4 regions of the Pantoea folii genome follow, and region 2 is predicted to be linked to each of the others. Evidence: predicted binding sites of a transcription regulator. Region 2 holds the regulator's gene; each other region holds the start of a gene.
The links. Region 2 encodes PurR, which represses purine synthesis genes. Its sites were predicted from a motif close to CANGCAAACGTTTGCNTG; they were not measured.
Positions count from the first base shown of each region.

Region 1: the regulator PurR is predicted to act here: its motif matches at 2,019-2,036, upstream of rbsD (D-ribose pyranase).
Region 3: the regulator PurR is predicted to act here: its motif matches at 1,548-1,565, upstream of serA (phosphoglycerate dehydrogenase).
Region 4: the regulator PurR is predicted to act here: its motif matches at 2,166-2,183, upstream of AC1MDE_RS07010 (NCS2 family permease).

Region 1 covers NZ_JBWXON010000007.1:218,429-221,701, reverse strand. Annotated here, with positions in the region: gene rbsC (ribose ABC transporter permease) at 1-73, opposite strand, end outside; gene rbsA (ribose ABC transporter ATP-binding protein RbsA) at 70-1,578, opposite strand; gene rbsD (D-ribose pyranase) at 1,586-2,005, opposite strand; gene AC1MDE_RS11000 (YgiW/YdeI family stress tolerance OB fold protein) at 2,176-2,571, opposite strand; gene qseB (quorum sensing response regulator transcription factor QseB) at 2,743-3,273, shown strand, end outside.
Region 2 covers NZ_JBWXON010000031.1:5,023-8,295, forward strand. Annotated here, with positions in the region: gene punC (purine nucleoside transporter PunC) at 1-140, opposite strand, end outside; gene punR (DNA-binding transcriptional activator PunR) at 249-1,160, shown strand; gene purR (HTH-type transcriptional repressor PurR) at 1,157-2,182, opposite strand; gene cydH (cytochrome bd-I oxidase subunit CydH) at 2,456-2,545, shown strand; gene AC1MDE_RS24940 (C40 family peptidase) at 2,631-3,273, opposite strand, start outside.
Region 3 covers NZ_JBWXON010000003.1:81,999-85,271, reverse strand. Annotated here, with positions in the region: gene AC1MDE_RS05490 (LysR family transcriptional regulator ArgP) at 1-513, opposite strand, end outside; gene rpiA (ribose-5-phosphate isomerase RpiA) at 695-1,354, shown strand; gene serA (phosphoglycerate dehydrogenase) at 1,645-2,883, shown strand; gene AC1MDE_RS05475 (5-formyltetrahydrofolate cyclo-ligase) at 2,958-3,273, opposite strand, start outside.
Region 4 covers NZ_JBWXON010000004.1:72,531-75,803, forward strand. Annotated here, with positions in the region: gene AC1MDE_RS07005 (hypothetical protein) at 1-451, opposite strand, end outside; gene AC1MDE_RS07010 (NCS2 family permease) at 709-2,007, opposite strand; gene AC1MDE_RS07015 (response regulator) at 2,424-3,170, shown strand; gene AC1MDE_RS07020 (carbohydrate kinase family protein) at 3,107-3,273, opposite strand, start outside.

The DNA of each region.
Region 1 (3,273 bases), on a different contig from region 2:
TCAGCGATTTCTGCTCCAGCAGCCAGGCTTTGCTAAACCAGCGACGGCTGGCGGGTAAGGTTTGGGTGCTCATACAACTAACTCCTCGCTGTGTTGCTTACCGACTGCCGCCGCCATCAGGGATTCCTGGGTAGCCTGCTCACGGGAAAATTCGCCACTCAGATGGCCTTCATGCATCACCAGGATGCGATCGCTCATGCCCAGCACTTCCGGCATTTCCGATGACACCAAAATGATGCTCAGCCCTTCGGCTTTAAACTGGTTAATTAACTGATAAATCTCTTTTTTCGCACCCACGTCCACGCCACGCGTCGGCTCATCCAGAATCAGTACGTTCGGGCGCGTCATTAATCCGCGCGCAATCGCCACTTTCTGCTGATTACCCCCCGACAGCAGGCCAATCGGCTGCTCCATTGACGGGGTTTTAACGTTGAACAAACGGATGAAGTCGCCTACTGCCAGTTGTTCTTCACTGTGTTTCAGATTACCGGTGGCATGGCTGAAATAGCGCAGCGCGGTCAATGACATGTTCTCTTTCACCGACATGCCGAGCACCAGGCCATCGCGCTTGCGGTCTTCTGAGATGTAGACGATGCCGTTGGCCAGACCGTCCTGAGGTGATCGGGTAATAATTTCGCGACCGTTGAGCGTAACGGTGCCGTTGCTGCGAGGCAGTGCGCCGTACAGCACTTTCATCAGTTCCGTCCGTCCCGCGCCCATTAAACCGGAAATGCCAAGGATTTCCCCTTTGCGCAGGTTAAAACTGACGTTATCCACGCCCGGCCCGCTGAGATTTTTAACAGTTAAACGAATATCGCCCGGTGCCTGATCAATATGCGGATATTGATCTTCCAGCTTACGGCCCACCATCATCTCGATCAGACTCTCTTCGCTGAGATCGCTCACCGCGCGCTCGGCAATAAATTGCCCGTCACGAAACACGGTGACATCATCGCAAATCTCGAAGATCTCTTTCATACGGTGCGAGATATAAACAATGCCGCAGCCCTGCGCTTTCAGTTCATTGATGACGCGGAACAGCGACAGGGTTTCGGTATCGGTCAGCGCATCGGTCGGTTCATCCATAATGATGACCTTCGACTCGAAGCTAAGCACTTTGGCGATCTCAACCATCTGCTGATCGCCAATCGATAAATCGCCCACCAGCTTATGGCTGTTGAAGCGCAGGTTCAGACGATGTAATAAGGCATCCGCCTCGGCGTACATCCGGTTCCATTCGATGCGGCCAAAGCGGTTAACAAATTCGCGACCGAGGAAAATATTCTCTGCAACGGTCAATTGCGGAATCAGGTTGAGTTCCTGATGAATAATGCCAATGCCCGCTTCCTGCGACGCTTTCGGTCCAGAAAAAGCCACATCCTTGCCCAGCCACTGCAGAGAGCCCGCATCCATGCTGTAAATGCCGGTCAGCACTTTCATCATGGTGGATTTCCCCGCGCCGTTTTCACCCACCAGCGCCATCACGCGCCCCGGATAAACAGCCAGCGAAGCGCCATTCAGCGCTTTCACGCCTGGAAACGACTTTTCAATCCCTTTGAGTTGCAATAACGGTTGCATAACGACCTCAGAAGGTTACGCCAGCGCTCAGGATGACATTCGCATACGGAGAACACTCTCCGCTGCGAATGACGGCCTGACTACACTGCGTTTCTTGTTTGAACTGTTCATGGCTGGTGTAACGGATGGTGATGACATTCCCCTGGTGCCGTTGCAAGGCATCGAGCACGGCGAGCAGTGCGCTGTGGAGTTGCGGATTGTGTTGCTTGATCTCCTCCGCCATCAGGGCGCTTTCGACTTGCATCTCCTGAGTGACAACATCAACCACCTGTAAAAATTCGGGCGTTCCCGGCGTCAACGCCAGGTCGATTCGCTGTGGTCCGGCCGGAATCGGCAAGCCCGCATCCGCAATCGTCAGCGTATCGGTGTGCCCCAGGCGGGCAATCACATGAGAGAGTTCAGCGTTTAACAAGCGACCTTTTTTCATTTCTTCCACTCCACAGCGAAACGTTTCGCTGAGCGGGAGTGTATTAAATGCGCGCGGCAACTCAATGACGTCATCACGGAAATGTGATCGCCATCGAAACGTTTCGCTTGTGCCGGGAATAATTTGAGTTTGGTGGTGGATGCGAGCCGCCTGAGCGGCTCTGAAGGGTGTTATGGCAGCTTGCGGACCTGCTTAACGTCCAGCTCAATGGAATTAAAGTCCTTATCCAACTCGCCGGTCAGTTCAACCTGATCCTTCGGAGTGATGGTCTGTCCGTGCCAACGCTTATGGTCGATTTCCACTTTCATGTTGCCGCTACCGTCACGAAACAGATAATCCTCATCGCCGATTTGCTTATCGAGATAACCGCGCACGGTGATCCAGCTGTCGTCTTTCATCTCTTCAGCCTGCTTAACGGTCACTACACTGGTGTTATCCGCCTGGAAGCCACCTGCGTGAACCTGAGCCTTTGGCGCACTCGGGTCAACAAATCCCCCCTGTTGTGCGGCCAGAACCGGCGTGGAAGCCAACATAATAATCGCGATTAACGCTGCACTCTTTTTCATTTTTAACCTCTGTTCCATGAATGTGTGGGATACGGAGGCTATTACAGCATAGGGTTCTTAACAGGATCTTAAGGGGTAAAAAAACACGAAAAATAGCCAATCTGCGGCGATTGACGCTGTACAAGCGGATTTTTGCTTCGTATAACGACTCTTGCACTCAAGGAGAAACACATGCGCATATTATTGATCGAGGACGACACGCTGATTGGCGATGGCCTGAAAGTCGGGCTAACGAAACTCGGCTTCAGCGTTGACTGGTTCGTGTCAGGCGAAGCAGGATTTCAGGCTTTATCGGCCGCACCCTGGGATGCCGTGGTACTGGATCTTTCGCTGCCCGGGCGCGATGGGCTGGAGATCCTGCGTCAATGGCGTGAGCAGGGCGCAGATGTACCCGTGCTGATCCTCACCGCACGCGATGCGCTCGATCAGCGCATACAAGGATTACAGTCAGGCGCTGACGACTATTTGTGTAAGCCCTTCGCGCTCGCTGAAGTCGCCGCGCGTTTACAGGCGCTGATTCGCCGCCGTCATGGACAACTACAGCCCGAGTTGAAACACGGCAAGGTGGTGATGTCGCCCAGCAGCCACAGCGTCTGGATTGACGGCGAAACCATCAGCCTGAAGAGCCGTGAACTGGCGCTGCTGGAGCTGTTTATGCGCAATCCAGGTCGCGTGCTAACCCGCAGCCAGCTGGAGGAAAAA
Region 2 (3,273 bases):
AGGCTGGCGCTGATGGTGCCCGGCGCGGTGGCGAAGTCACGCTGCATATCGCCAAAAGCAGGCAGATACATATCCGTAGCGAGGAAGCCGAGCATGCTGAGCACGGCAAGATAGGGCATAAATCCTTTTGACGACAACATAGTAATTCTCATTGGCAGATTGAACGTCGGGGAGTGTAAAAGAGTGCGTCATTCTTTGTGAAACGCTAATATTTGCGCAGTGCTGTTAAAATTTTTGAAGGCAAAAGTATGTGGTCTGAGTATGCGCTGGAAGTAGTGGACGCCGTCGCGCGCAATGGCAGTTTCAGCGCAGCGGCGCAGGAATTACATCGCGTGCCCTCTGCCGTTAGCTATACGGTGCGCCAGCTGGAAACCTGGCTGGCCGTGCCGTTGTTTGAGCGTCAGCACCGTGAGGTGGTGTTAACCCCTGCAGGCGAGCATTTTGTGCGGGAAGGGCGATCTGTTATCAAAAAAATGCTGGCAACCCGCAGGCAATGCCAGCAACTGGCGAATGGCTGGCGCGGACAGCTCAGTATTGCCGTGGATTGCATTGTAAAACCCCAGCGTACCCGACAACTGGTAAAGGATTTTTACCGTCATTTCCCGGATATGGAATTGATCATCAGTTACGAGGTATTTAACGGTGTATGGGATGCCTTAGCAGACGGGCGGGTCGATGTGGCGATTGGTGCCACCCAGGCAATCCCGGTGGGTGGACGTTTTGCCTTTCAGGATATGGGTGCTCTCAACTGGTGTTGTGTGGTCAGTCCTGATCATCCTCTGGCCGCGAGTGCCGATCTCAACGAAGAAGCGCTGCGTGCCTGGCCATCGCTGGTACTGGAAGATACCTCTCGCGCATTACCACGACGCATGACCTGGACATTGGATAATCAGCGGCGTTTAGTGGTGCCAGAGTGGGAAACAGGGATGGATTGTTTGCAGGCGGGATTGTGCGTGGGCATGGTGCCGGGCCACCTCGCGCGACCTTTACTCGACAGTGGCGCGCTGGTGGAGCTATCACTGCCGCAGCCGTTTCCGGAAAGTCCCTGCTGCGTCAGTTGGTCAGAACAGCGTGCGTCACCCGCGCTGGAGTGGTTACTCGCCTATCTTGGCGATGCTGAAACGCTGAACCACGAGTGGCTCAGCGAAAATCAGCTTTAACGGCGGTAATCACGGAATGGACCGTCCGCCACGGAGCGACGCTCAATCAGTGTAGGCTGGACCTCAATGGTTTGCGGCTCTTCGCGTTTGCTGGTGATGCGATCCAGCAGCATTTCCAGCGCTTTTTTGCCCAACTCCGCTTTCGGCTGGTGAACTGTAGTGAGCGCAGGGGTGAAGTAGCGCGCGTTGCGCACGTTATCATAGCCAATCACGGAGATGTCCTGCGGCACGCGCAGTCCCATCTCATCGGCGGCACAGATCGCGCCCATCGCCATGATATCGCCCCCGCAGAACACGGCGGTCGGACGCTGTTTCTGATTAAGGATCTGCTGCATCGCCTGATAACCCGATTCTGGCTCGAAGTCGCCCTGAACAACCCATTCAGGCCGCACGGTCACACCGCCTTCGCTCATCGCCTGCAGGAAGCCCGCATGGCGCCCGCCGCCGGTGTTGCGCTCCATTTGACCCGGAATCGCACCGATATCTCGGTGACCGCGCTCGATAAGGTAGCGTCCAGCCAGGTAACCCCCCTGGAAGGCGTTATCCTGTACGGTATCGGTGAAGTCGCCGCGAGAGGCGCCCCAGTCCATCACGACCATCGGAATGTTGCGGTTGTCTTCCAGCATCTGCAGCAAATCGTCAGGATACTCGGAGCACATGACTAACAGACCATCCACACGCTTTTGCGCCATCATCGACAGGTAAGCGCGCTGCTTTTGCAAATCGTTATGTGCGTTGCCCAGAATCAAGGTATAGCCGCGTTCGAAACAGTGGTTCTCAACCGCTTCGATAATTTCGGCAAAGTAGGGCGCTTCGCTGGAAGTGGCTAACAGTCCCAGCGTTTTGGTGTGATTCACCTTCAGACTACGCGCAACGGCGCTCGGCGAATAGTGCAGCTCTTTAATCGCTTCCCATACGGCGTTACGCGTTTCCTCTGCAACAAAACGCGTTTTGTTGATGACATGCGAAACGGTGGTGGTAGATACACCCGCGCGTTTCGCTACATCTTTAATTGTTGCCATGAAAAAGGTACTCCCCGGCTTATCGCAACTTACTGATAAGTATATTGTTAAACGTTTGCGTCTGCGAAGGGTTTTATGCCCTAAAAGGGGGGCAAATCTGCCGTATCAGGCAGGGAAAATCACTTCAGCAGGCTGTAAATACAGCATGCGCAAAATCAGTTGCGCAACGAAAGGCGGCGATTCTAGCAAGCCAGCGCGGATAAGACGAGATTTTTGCCCACCGCTGTGCGAAAATTGTTTTAACCCTAATAAATGTGTGACTAAGGAGAAGTGATGAGTACAGATTTAAAGCTGGCGCTAATGACCACGGTTGGCGCACTGTTGATGATTATTGCGTTTAGCTTCACCGCCATTCTTCATTAATTCAAAGCGCATCAATAAAAAAAGCCGGCACTGATTAAGCGTCCGGCTTTTTTTGTGGCGAGAGCCACAGGATGTTGCGCAACAATTAGCGAATAGTTTTTGGAGTCATCATACGGCGCGCACCGACATAGTGTTTCTGCCAGTAGTCTTCGCCCAATGCGCTAATCTGAATGTCTTTACCGGTGCGGGGTGACTGAATAAATTTACCGTTGCCGAGGTAAACGCCCACATGATCGGCAGTCCCGCGATTATTGATGCGGAAGAATACCAAATCCCCTTTCTCCAGCATCTCACGCTTAATGGGCGCGGCATCGTGCAGGTGATACATCTCATTCGCCGTGCGTGGGAATTTGTATTTGACGAGATCTTTATAGGCATACCAGACTAAACCACTGCAATCGAAACCGGTATGGGGTGAGGTGCCACCCCACTGGTAAGGCTTGCCCAGTTGTCCCATCAACTTCGTCATCGCGGTTTCGCGTGCCTTTTGGTAGCGCAGGCGGTGGGATTTGCTCATCTTGATGCCAGTGAGTCCCTGAACTTCATCGTCCACATCTGGGGACTTTTTCGCGAGGCGTTGATGGCCATACTTTTTCAATGGCGACTTCAGCAGGGATTTTTTGCGGCTGGATTTGTTTAAGGCGGTTTCGGTTTTACTCTGCTTTTTCAGCTTGAGCTTCTGCACGGTGGTCAGGCGAGACTTTTTAGCCGTTGATTTAACCGGGCGT
Region 3 (3,273 bases), on a different contig from region 2:
ATCCGGCGAGGCGCAGAACAGATAATCCAGTGCACCCAATTGATCCACCAGACAGCTTGGCAGCGGCTGCGGTTGAATACTGACAGCACCAACCACTTCACCACGACGCAGGCGTTCCTGAGTACGGGTTTCATCTTCGACCTGCAGATTCAGGCGCACCGGTGAATCGGCCAGCACATCTTTCAGCGCAGGCAGCAGCCAGGTCGCCAGACTGTCGGCGTTGACCGCCAGTGACAGCAGCAATGGCGTGGTGCCGCCGTTGTCATCACCCAGCCACTCTTCTTCCAGCAACTCGACTTGATGTAACAGTGCCAGCAGTTTTTGTCCTTGCTCGGTCGGACGCGGCGGCACGGTACGCACCAGCAGCGGCTGACCAAATAAATTTTCCAGCTGTTTAATGCGCTGTGAAACCGCAGACTGCGTGATGCAGAGTTTTTGGGCCGCACGCTCAAAACCGCGCTCGCGAATCACAGCATCCAGCGCCTGAAGCGTTCGATAATCCGGGCGTTTCATTGTTGTTCTCTCTCGTTCAGGATGGAAAGTACTATGCCACAAAACTGTCATATTGTGCTGCGGCGGATTTTTGCGGGCTGGCTTCCAAAGGCTTAAATCGATGCGTTAACAGCCGCGCATTTTCACGACGCCTTGTTTTATACTACGCGCACTTCGATGTCGCACAGGTTTTAAACATACCATGACCCAGGATGAACTGAAAAAAGCGGTTGGTTGGGCAGCACTGCAATACGTGCAACCCGGCACCATTGTTGGCGTTGGCACCGGTTCAACAGCGGCGCATTTTATTGATGCGCTCGGCACCATGAAAGATCAAATTGAAGGCGCGGTCTCCAGTTCGGAAGCCTCGACGGAAAAACTCAAAGCCCTGGGGATTCCGGTTTTTGATTTGAATAATGTGGATGAGCTGTCGGTGTACGTTGATGGCGCGGACGAAATCAATCCACAGATGCAGATGATCAAAGGCGGCGGCGCAGCGCTGACGCGTGAGAAAATTGTCGCAGCGGTGGCGAAGAAGTTCATCTGCATTGCGGATGCCTCCAAAGAGGTGGATATCCTGGGTAACTTCCCGCTGCCGGTGGAAGTGATTCCGATGGCGCGTGCATTTGTCGCGCGTGAACTGGTGAAGCTGGGGGGCCAGCCGGAGTATCGTCAGAACGTGGTGACCGACAACGGCAACATTATTCTCGACGTGCATAATCTGCGTATTCTCGACCCGATTGCATTGGAAAAAACCATCAATGCACTGCCGGGCGTGGTCACCGTGGGCTTGTTTGCTGCGCGTGGTGCTGATGTGGCGTTGATCGGCACGGCAGAGGGTGTGAAAACCATCACTTATTGATCTGATAGCGTACTCACCGGCGCGAGTGCTGCGCCGGTTATTTCCATCTGCAAAACATCTTTTCTTGCTGGGGTGAAATTTGGTGACTTATGTCACAAAAGATTCATCAACAGCAGGTTCGTACTTCGGCGCACTCGCATCCCACGATTTTGTACGGCTTTGTGCTGCCTCAACGTGGGCGCGTGCTGGCGGTCAGGCAATCGTTTGTATTGCCGCGCTCGAAATTTTTGATATTTTGGCAGAAGGCTACCTTATGGTAGTCCTCGTTGAATTCTGAATAGGGTCGGGAAATGGCAAAGGTATCACTGGAAAAAGACAAGATTAAGTTCCTGCTGGTGGAAGGCGTTCACCAGAGTGCACTGGATAATCTGCGTGCTGCGGGTTACACCAACATCGAATTCCACAAAGGGGCACTGGATGCGGAGTCGCTGAAGTCCTCCATCCGCGATGCGCACTTCATTGGTATCCGTTCCCGTACCCAACTGACTGAAGAGATCTTTGCGGCGGCTGAGAAGCTGGTCGCAGTAGGCTGTTTCTGTATCGGTACTAACCAGGTTGACCTGAATGCGGCCGCAAAACGCGGTGTGCCGGTCTTCAATGCGCCATTCTCTAACACCCGCTCAGTGGCTGAGCTGGTGATTGGTGAAATGCTGCTGATGCTGCGCGGGATCCCTGAAGCGAACGCCAAAGCTCACCGTGGTATCTGGAACAAAGTGGCTAACGGCTCGTTCGAAGCGCGCGGTAAGAAACTGGGCATCATTGGCTACGGCCATATCGGGATGCAGCTGGGCGTACTGGCAGAAGGCCTGGGCATGCACGTGTTCTTCTACGATATCGAAACCAAACTGCCGCTGGGTAATGCGACACAGGTTCGCCACCTGTCCGATTTGCTGAATATGAGCGACGTGGTCAGCCTGCACGTACCAGAAAATGCTTCAACGCAAAACATGATTGGCGCTGAAGAGCTGGCGCTGATGAAGCCGGGCGCACTGTTGATCAACGCCGCACGCGGCACCGTGATTGATATTCCAGCCCTGTGCGACGCCCTGGCGAATAAGCATCTGTCCGGCGCGGCCATCGACGTCTTCCCGGTTGAACCAGCGACCAATAGCGATCCGTTCAACTCACCGCTGTGCGAGTTTGATAACGTGATCCTGACGCCACATATCGGGGGCTCGACTCAGGAAGCGCAGGAAAACATCGGCCTGGAAGTGTCGGGCAAGCTGGCGAAATACTCTGACAACGGTTCTACGCTGTCTGCGGTTAACTTCCCGGAAGTGTCTCTGCCGATGCACGCTGCCAGCGCCAGCCGCTTGCTGCACATCCATGAGAACCGTCCTGGCGTGCTGACCGCGATTAACCAGATCTTTGCCGAGCAGGGCATCAACATCGCCGCTCAGTATCTGCAGACCTCGCCGGTAATGGGTTATGTGGTTATCGATATCGATGCAGAAGAAGATGTGGCGGAAAAAGCGCTGCAGCTGATGAAAGCGATTCCGGGCACCATTCGCGCCCGTCTGCTGTACTGATGATTCAGGGCACCTTGCGTGCCCGTTCATCTTGCTGATTGCTCAGGGCGCCACATCGTTTGGCGCCCTTTGTTTTATCGTTCGGCGCTATCCCACTGCCACAGCTTTGACGGCGTCAAAATAGCAGGCAAGGGGACATCCCATGCCGCGACTGGCAATGCCTCAACACGCTGGCAATCGTGCGCAATGCCCATCGGTAAAAAGCCATGCTGCTGCCAGTGCTGCAGGGTGCGATCATAAAAACCTCCACCCATGCCCAATCGCTGACCCTGGTGGTCAAATGCCACTAACGGCACCAGCATCACATCCAACTGATCGAGTGTGGCCATCTGCGTGATATCCAGCGGCGGTTCAGGGATACGCAATTTGTTTGGCGTCAGAGAAGTTTCA
Region 4 (3,273 bases), on a different contig from region 2:
ACTTCACATCGATGCGTTGTTCCATTTTGTCCAGCTTATCGTCGATGCGCACTTCTAACTTTTCCAGTTTATCGTCAAAGTGAAGCGCCATTTTTCCCAATTTATCATCGAAATGCAGCGCCATTTTCCCCAGTTTATCGTCGAAACTCAGCGCCATTCCCCCCAGCTTATCGTCAAAGTGCAGCGCCATCTTTTCGAACTTACCATCGGTACGCTTCTCCGACTGTCCCATTTCTCCCAGCAGTTCGGTACGCAGCGTGCCGATATCGGCCTTGGTCGCGAAATTCTCGGATCGCGCGGTCAGGACGGCAACATCCTGTTGAATTTGATGCGTAGTTTTTTCCAGTAACCCGACTCGTTGAGTTAACTCTTCCATTTTTGAATCTCCGATATTCCTGACGACATAGATTAGTGGTGGAAGAAACGGGGCAGTACGCATGGCGTATTCCATTACAAACCTCCAGAGAGTCCCGGCTATCTCTTCACCTTGCAGCGTAGTGAAACAGATTCGAGCCGCTTAAACATTCCACGAACCCGCCATTCGCGGCAAAAAAGTTCAGGCAGGCATCAATACGTCGCGCAGGTTAAAACTGGCAGAGAAATAACAAAAGCAGTCACAGTGAGGGATTGCGATAGATGGCACATAAAATATTGGTGGGGATGAAACAGAAAACACGGAAGCCCGATCGGGCTTCCGGAAACCAAAACTTAAGCGCTCAGCCAGCCCAGTTTGATGACGAACAGAATCGAGAGAATCACAAGTGCAGCATTGATCTCTTTCGTACGGCCACTCAGCAGTTTTACCACGGTCCAGGTAATGAAACCGAAGGCGATACCGTTGGCGATGGAGTAAGTCAAAGGCATGGTCAGCGCGGTGACGGTCACTGGCGCAGCCGTGGTGATGTCTTTCCAGTCAATTTCGGCCAAACCAGAGGCCATCAACACCGCCACAAACAGTAATGCCGGTGCGGTGGCGTAAACCGGGACGCTACCCGCCAGCGGCGAGAAGAACAGGCTCAGCAGGAAAAGCACAGCGACGACAATCGCTGTCAAACCAGTACGACCACCAGCACTGACACCCGCAGCCGATTCAACATAGCTGGTGGTCGTTGAGGTACCCAACAGTGAACCAAACAGCGCAGCCGCACTGTCAGCGATTAACGCACGGCCCATTTTCGGCACATTGCCCTGCTCATCCGCCAGACCCGCACGCTTGGTCACGCCCAGCAGCGTACCGGTGTTATCGAACACATCCACAAACAGGAAGGCGAAGATAACGCTCACCAGACCCACGTTAAACGCACCGGCGATATCCAGTTGCATAAAGGTGGGTGCAATAGAAGGGGGTGCTGAGAACACGCCACCAAATGGCGTCAGACCAATGCCCATCGAGATAAAGGTCACGACCAGAATGCCGATCAACACTGCGCCGGTCACGCGACGCGCTTCCAATGCCACAATGATGAAGAAGCCTAACAGTGCCAGCAGCGGACCCGGTTTGGTCAGATCGCCCAGGCCAACGAGTGTTGCCGGGTTATCCACCACAATGCCCGCGCCTTCCAGCGCAATCAGTGCCAGGAACAAGCCGATACCGGCAGCGATACCCGCGCGCAGAGGCAGTGGAATACTGGCAATAATCCACTCACGAATTTTGAAAATTGACAGCGCAAAGAAGATCACCGCTGACAGGAACACCGCGCCGAGTGCGATCTGCCAGGTGTAGCCCATGTGCAGCACAACGGTATAAGTGAAGAAAGCATTGAGCCCCATGCCCGGTGCCAGCGCGATGGGATAGTTGGCGATCAGCCCCATCAGCACACAGCCAATTGCCGCCGCTAAGCAGGTCGCCACAAAGACCGCACCTTTATCCATGCCGGTCGCACCGAGAATGCTCGGGTTAACAAACAGAATGTAGGCCATGGCCAGGAAGGTAGTGATACCCGCAATGATTTCGGTGCGCACGGTGGTGTTGTGCGCTTTAAGTTTGAAGAGTTTTTCTAACATCATCATCTCTCATGAGCGGAGACGGCACGGGTGCACGTTCTCTCTTGCCAATGTGGTTAACAAACTAATTATTGTATTGATGAAAGCGACACACGCTGGACCCAAGGCAGACACACCTTCCGCTTTCCCCTGTCCACATAGCAATAGCTATGCCATCACCGTACGCAATCGTTTACGTTTCAAAATGCGGTTACGGTTAGGATAATTCTGAACCCGAACTGGGCGCGATTATGGTGCATTGCACCATGGCTGCGCAATCGTTTTCCCTACTACTGCCTTCCAGAGGAAAAAGATTGCGGCAACGCACGCTTTCGCACACTGCTCAGCGATGGCGCTCACGTTTCTGCAGCACAGGACAGCAGCTCAAAAACATCGGGTTACACTGCTTTTAACCCTTTCGCAACATAAGAGACAGCGCAATGAAGCCCGCGATTTTGGTCGTTGATGATGATCGTGCCGTGTGTGAATTGCTGCACGATGTTTTGAGTGAACATGTGTTTACCGTCTACAGCTGCCATCAGGGCAAAGATGCCCTTGCGCTGCTCAGCCTACATCCCGAGATCTCCCTGGTGATGCTGGACATGATGCTACCGGACACCAACGGCTTACTGGTGCTGCAACAGATGCAGCGGCAGCGGCCGGACCTGTTGGTCATCATGCTGACCGGGATGGGGTCGGAAGCAGATATGGTGGTGGGATTAGAGATGGGTGCGGATGATTACATCGCCAAACCCTTTAATTCTCGGGTGGTTGTCGCGCGCGCGCGTGCAGCACTGCGCCGCTGTGGACGTCTGACACAAGCTGATGCACAGCAGGATGAAGGATGGCAATTCAATGGCTGGCGGCTGGATGATGCGCGTTGTCAGTTGTTTAATCCTCAGCGCGAAAGTGTCGCCCTCACTCAAGGCGAATATACCCTGTTGCGCGCCCTGGTGGGTCACGCACGCAAAGTGCTGACGCGCGATCAACTGCTGGAACTGACTCACAATGAGAGTCTTGAGGTGTTCGACCGCACCATAGACGTGCTCATCATGCGACTGCGGCGGAAAATCGAAGCCAATCCACACCAACCCAGCCTTATCCGCACCATCCGTGGCCTCGGTTACGTATTTTCCGCTGATGTATTGCGTCCGGCTTCAGCCGCGCGTGAAACACAGATTGCCTGATTCATCCAGCGCTGCATCTCGGCCAATGGCCGCGTGCCGTCCAGCGCATTTGCTGCATGCAAATTGAAACAAGCGCAGGTATGTGCCAGCTTCAATGTCTCCA